2 linked regions of the Rheinheimera salexigens genome follow. The protein of the gene in region 2 binds, or shares a complex with, the protein of the main gene of each other region. Links are inferred from orthologs where the notes say so. Each region holds a gene or a part of one and is shown on either strand. Other genes may lie near its edges. The genes, in order: pabB and BI198_RS05150.

The links.
Region 1: the proteins of BI198_RS05150 (region 2) and pabB are in contact, whole or in part, in a solved structure (PDB 8RP0), measured with the Escherichia coli proteins. The link is inferred for Rheinheimera salexigens from one-to-one orthologs.

The regions. Positions count from the first base shown.
Region 1 is NZ_MKEK01000001.1:1,627,329-1,630,567, forward strand. Bases 184-3,086 are described here. They hold pabB (aminodeoxychorismate synthase component I), read right to left. Parts: upstream 2,366-3,086; coding sequence 1,001-2,365; downstream 184-1,000. Other genes in these bases: BI198_RS07525 (L-serine ammonia-lyase), read right to left, coding at 184-293; BI198_RS07530 (CoA pyrophosphatase), read right to left, coding at 414-974; BI198_RS07540 (fumarate hydratase), read left to right, coding at 2,484-3,086. Also shown: more of BI198_RS07525, read right to left, coding at 1-183; more of BI198_RS07540, read left to right, coding at 3,087-3,239. UniProt on the Escherichia coli protein: Part of a heterodimeric complex that catalyzes the two-step biosynthesis of 4-amino-4-deoxychorismate (ADC), a precursor of p-aminobenzoate (PABA) and tetrahydrofolate.
Region 2 is NZ_MKEK01000001.1:1,114,485-1,117,556, reverse strand. The notes cover bases 331-3,066. They hold BI198_RS05150 (anthranilate synthase component II), read right to left. Parts: upstream 2,128-3,066; coding sequence 1,534-2,127; downstream 331-1,533. Other genes in these bases: BI198_RS05145 (endo alpha-1,4 polygalactosaminidase), read left to right, coding at 2,425-3,066; BI198_RS05155 (HDOD domain-containing protein), read right to left, coding at 331-1,487. Also shown: astA (arginine N-succinyltransferase), read right to left, coding at 1-104; more of BI198_RS05155, read right to left, coding at 318-330; more of BI198_RS05145, read left to right, coding at 3,067-3,072. UniProt on the Escherichia coli protein: Part of a heterodimeric complex that catalyzes the two-step biosynthesis of 4-amino-4-deoxychorismate (ADC), a precursor of p-aminobenzoate (PABA) and tetrahydrofolate.

The sequences.
Region 1 (3,239 bases), 510 kb from region 2 along the record:
CGTAATAATTGTTCATCATTAACTTGTTTTAATAATGCTGGCACTAAATCAGGATCAATCGTCTCGGGTAAATAACCGGCTAAGCCAAGTATGACGGCCTTACCTGTGCCGTGACCAATACCGGTTTGGCCTAAAGAGCCAAATAATTCGACTTTCACGGTAGCCACGGAGTCGAGCAACTGCTTTTCTAATAACTCGTCAGTAAACTTTTTTGCTGCGCGCATAGGGCCAACAGTGTGGGAGCTCGAAGGACCAATACCAATGCTAAACATATCAAATGCACTAATAATCATTTTATTCCGCTTAATTATTCAGTTGATGTAGCTGTAATAAAGTTATTGTATCTGAAGCTGTGCAAATGTGTAAGCCATCTAACTGTTGCGATAAATCGCCATGTCAGCTTAGCTGTACGGCTAAAGCAACTGGGTACATAGCTGGTGCATAATAGCGGCGGTGGCTCCCCAGATAAATCTGCCGCGATAAGGCATAGCATGTAGCAGTCTAGTTTTGCCCGCTAGCGGTAAGCTAAACTGATGCCGATTTTGTTGCTGTAAAAAGTGGGTTAAGGGGACTTCAAAAATATCGGCGACTTCATTAGGTTCAAGTTGCCAACGAGCTTGCGGTGTAACTAGCGCGACCCAAGGCACTATGGTAAAACCGGTGCTGGTGGGTTGCAGCGGCAGGGTGCCAAGTAAATCAACATGGCTACTAAGCAATCCAATTTCTTCATGCGCTTCGCGCAGGGCCGCATCTGCGGTGGTTTCGTTTAGCTCAATACGACCGCCAGGAAAGCTGACTTGGCCAGGGTGATGTCTTAAATGCAATGCGCGTTGAGTGAAGAGTAATTTTAATTCGTTGCCATAGTTAATAACCGGCACTAAAACGGCAGCTTGATGAATATCAGTCACAGCACGCCGTTCAGCATGTGCAGCTTGATGTAACATAAAACGTTGCCGAAATTCATTTGCTTGCATGTTGGTTTACTCAAACGCTCAGTAAATTATTTATTTGGTAGCAGTGTAGGTAAAATTTTATTGACCTTATCTAGGGTTTCTTGAAATTCACTGTCGACATTTGAGTCGGCGACAATGCCACCGCCAGCCCAACAATAAATCTGTTGCTGGTTGCAGGCTAGGGTGCGAATAGTGATATTCGTGTCCATATCACCATTAGCGTTAATATAGCCAATACTACCACAATAGACTGACCGTCGATGCGGTTCGAGTTGCTCGATAATTTCCATGGCCCGCACTTTAGGTGCACCCGTAATTGACCCGCCCGGAAAAGCAGCATGCAATAAGTCGCAGGCAGTATAATTGTTGGCTAAGGTACCGGTAATGGTACTCACTAAGTGATGCACCGCTGGAAAGCTTTCTATGGCAAATAAGCTAGGTACCGCCACGCTACCAGGAGTACAAACTTTACCTAAATCATTACGTAGCAAATCGACTATCATCACATTTTCAGCCCGATCTTTAGCTGAGTTGCGTAAGTTATTGGCTTCAATCTCATCGGTCATAATGCAAAAGCCACGTGGCCGAGTGCCTTTAATAGGTTTAGTTTCAACCTGTTTATCGTGCAGCTGTAACAAGCGCTCGGGCGAAACACTTAATACACAACCTTGCTCTAAGCGCAAAAACGCCGAGAAGGGAGCCGCATTGGAGTCACGTAGCTTAACATAAGCTTGCCATTCATCACCCTGATAGTGGGCGTTAAAACGTTGGGCTAAGTTTATTTGATAGCAATCACCGCTAAGTAAATATTGTTGAATTTGCTCAAAACGTTGCTGATAACTGGCTTTATCCATATTAGATTGCCAGTCACTGGTCAAACTAAAAGGCACGCTGGCATTAGGTGGCGTTAGCAATTTTTGCTTAAGCTTTAGCCATTCAGCTTCGGCATTACCATGATAATCGACATACCACAGCTGCTGTTGCTGTTTATCTAATATTAACGCCCATGTATAAAAGCCAATCGCCATATCCGGTAAGTCGATATCATGCTCGGCTAATGTGGGTAGTTTTTCAATATAACGACCTAAATCATAACCAAAGTAACCCAAAGCACCGCCAATGAAAGGCAGATCAGTGACTACTTTGTTGGGAAAATAGCGGTTTAGTCCCTGCTGCAATAGTGCAAAGGGATTGCTACTTGTTTGCTGCTGGCCTTGAGCATCAACTAACGTTGTTAGGCCACTAGCCGCTTGCAAGGTCGCTATTGGCTCTGCCACTAGAATATCGTAACGGCTATTAACATGTTGCGAGGCGGCCGAGTCTAAAAGCATAGACCACGGTTGGTTAGCAAAATGGCTAAAGTAATCGAGTAAGTTTTTAGGTAATTTGTCTTGAATTAGATGCTGCTGCATGAATGGGACTAGCCGCTGTTTCTGATGCGGGTTATCATAGCAGCACTTACCACAATAGTTAAATACGGCGCTATTTATAAGCTTAGATAGCGTAGACAGCGTTAGAGGACATTTGAATATGACGGTCATTCGCCAGCAAGATTTTATCGATAGCATTGAAGATGCATTGCAATATATCTCTTATTATCACCCTTTAGATTTTATTAAAGCGCTAGAGTCTGCTTACCATAAAGAGCAAAACCAAGCCGCTAAAGATGCCATTGCCCAAATACTGATTAACTCGCGCATGTCGGCAGAAGGCCATCGACCCATTTGTCAGGACACCGGCATAGTAACGTGTTTTGTTAAAATAGGTATGGACGTTAAGTGGGATAAGACCAACTTAACCGTGCAAGAAATGGTAAATGAAGGTACCCGTCGTGCGTATTTGAATCCGGATAATCCATTACGCGCTTCTATTGTTGCCGACCCAGCCGGTGGCCGGAAAAATACTAAAGATAATACCCCTGCGGTGGTGCATATTGATTTAGTCGCGGGTAATCAAGTAGAAGTGATGATTGCGGCTAAAGGCGGCGGTTCAGAGAATAAAACTAAAATGGCTATGCTTAATCCATCAGATTCCATTGTCGATTGGGTATTAGAAACCTTGCCAAAAATGGGCGCCGGCTGGTGTCCGCCAGGGATGTTAGGTATAGGTATTGGTGGTACGGCAGAAAAAGCCGCTGTGTTAGCCAAAGAGTCATTGATGGAGCCGGTTGATATTCAGCAGTTAATTGATAAAGGCGCTGAAACGGCAGATGAAAAGTTACGTTTAGAGCTATACGAAAAAGTGAATAAACTGGGTATTGGTGCCCAAGGTTTAGGTGGTTTAACC
Region 2 (3,072 bases):
AATTCATCATTGACCGGCAAGGAAGTAAAACCATGGCCTGATTCTACAGCTATATCATATAAAGCAGGATAATCATCTGCACGAATAGGGCGAACCACCATCATCGTCGCTTACTCCAGGTTAACTTTATTTATTATTATCGCTTATGCTCGGCTATTACACTGTTGCTTCAAGATTAAGGGGCAAGTTCAGCCAGCATTAATGCGCGTATTTTTAGCGCATTATTACAGATAAAGTGATCACTGTCTCGCTTGTGATTTTGATGCTAGGTCAATAACCACGCGGGATATAGATAGATTTTCACTAGAAGTGAATATTTATATTTCGATATTTAATCGGCTTAAATTGGTTTGCGCTAACAAAGCCATTTTTTCATTAGTAAGTTGGGCAGCCGCTAACCAGCGTAAAGATTCTTCATTATTGATCAATTTAGCCCGCTTTAAAGATTGCCACTGCACGTAAGTTTGAGCTTGTAACGCGATCTTTGTTAACGGGCTATTATCATTAAAGCCTAGCCCCTCAGACATTTGATCGAGTGTTTGATACAGTGGTTGCACGTCAAGTTGCCAACGAGAAGTAACATCCGCATTTAATTCGGCAGCAAACTCCGCCATACTTTCACTTAAAAAACTGGCATCCGGCATTAATTTATCCAAAGTTTCAATTATACCGCTATCGCGCATTGCTTGAGCATTCAATATTTGTTTTTGTTTTTGCTGTTGATAAGTACGTAAATAACAACGTGTCACCACTATATAACCAAGACTCTGAAATAAGCCGACACAAAACGCACTAAACCCATGACTGTTCTCTAAATCGGCCAAGGTACGCGCAGCAATAGCCACGGCTAAAGCATGTTGCCAAATACGGGTTTTTAATCCAGAAAAAGGTTCAGTGGAATGTGGCAACATGCGCTTAAAGGCATAAACAGGTATGACTTGCTGTAGGGTTTCAATGCCAAATAAGCGCAAGGCAACCTTAATATCTTTGATTAAACCCGCTGAGGCTGTTCTATTGCGATATTGTGGCTGATTAACTAAGCGTAATAAGTCTTCTGTCAGCCAATCTACTTTACTTATATAACTGTCCAGCTTGTTAATAGTAACGGCTTTGCTACTTAGTAAGTCTAAAATAGCATAGAAAGCCGGTTGCAAATTGAATAATGTTGATTCAACATGTTCAATATTATGCAGTTTTCGTAATAACTCATCAGACACTTCATCATGTAAATGCGCTTGGGCGAAGTCAGTAAGTTGCGCTTGTATTTTCAAATTTTTCTGTCGAGCTAAACGAGCATCTGCTTCTACTTGGAGTAAAGTACGTTCTGCTGAAACATCGTTTTTTCCCGGCTCATAATGTATCCGGACCACCGCAGGATCGACACCCACTAATTGATCTAAAAATCGTGCAAAAAAAGCATCATAACTGGGTGTTGAAGATGGCATTTGATCAACGGCTTCCTTAATGGCGATAAAAGTGGCGTTCAAAATTAAGCCGCAATACTGCAAGTGTATTAATACTGAGTCAAGCTGATTACACAGCGATTGACTTGGTTTGCAGAAAATTAGCCAGTAATTGCTGACCTTGCTGACTTAAAATAGCTTCAGGGTGAAATTGCACACTGTGGATAGGTAAAGAGGTATGCATTAGACCCATTATTTCATCTAGCGCTTGGTCGGCGCCCGTTGTCCAAGCTGTTACTTGCAGCTCTTTAGGTAAAGTTCCAGTATCTACCACTAAAGAATGATAACGCGTGACATCTAAAGGATTAGCTAAACCGGAAAATACCGAGCGGTTATCGTGGGTAACTAAGGAGTTTTTGCCATGCATGACCCGCTTAGCCCGAATGACTTTACCACCAAAGACTTGCGCTATCGCTTGGTGACCAAGGCAAACACCTAGAATAGGTAGTTTATCGCTAAAATATTCAATAGCTTGCATGGAGATACCGGCATCATCTGGCGATTTAGGACCGGGTGAAATAACGAGGTAATCTGGAGCTAATTGGTTAATAGCGCTAATAGTGATGTCATCATTGCGCTTTACCAGCACTTGTTGACCTAAAGCCGCAAAATACTGCATTAAGTTATAAGTAAAAGAATCGTAGTTATCAATTATTAGTAGCACTTAATATATACCTATCATAAATTTCAGACTTGCTGTTGGTGGCTAAACACAAGTTAATCACACCTGTTTTATCGCCTCACAGTAAGCCACAACTGGCGTTTATAATATATCACTGCACACATTTTGCTTAAATAATTCCCTGTAGCTGTATATCTTATAAGCACTTAAACTGTTAATATTAAAAATAAATAAAAAAAATTAAACTAATTCTAACCTTGTTACGTATCAGTTATTATTAGCAATATATAACACTTGAAACACCCATTAACCTAGTTAAGTTGTCAGGTAACGCATATTTTGAATTCATTTTTGTTGTATAAAAGACTGCTATTTTGTTTAATATTAACGACGGTTACTTTTTCTACTTTTCTTCAGGCTGACACTAAAACAGCTATCAACACAGACACCCTTACTGGCAACAATTCCATCGCCTTTTATTATGCTGATATTGACTCGGTACGCGAGTTAATAAGCTATCAACGCGTTGTTGTCGAACCGACTAATATCTCTGCTATGCAATTAAAACAGCTTAAACTTGCCAAAACAGAGGTTTTTGCTTATTTAAGTGTTGGCGAAACTGACGCTAAAACAGCGCAACAGTATCCCCTAGCCATTATTGGCACTAATAACCAATGGCAAGCAAAAATAATGGATGCCAACAATCCAGCTTGGCGCGATCATTTACTCCAAAAAGCTTTGCAGCTAAAACAGCAAGGTTATGCTGGGGTATTTTTAGACACCTTAGATAGCTATGAATTGGCATTAGCTACAAAGCATCACCCTGCCCAGCAACAAGCGTTAGTCTCATTACTTAATCAATTACAATTAACCAGTGGCAAATTAATATTAAACCGCGGCTTTACGTTACTTAATCAGCTGCAGACCCTACCTACTGCTGTTGTAGCTGAGTCATTAGTTTATGGTTATGATGTGGCTAATAATGAT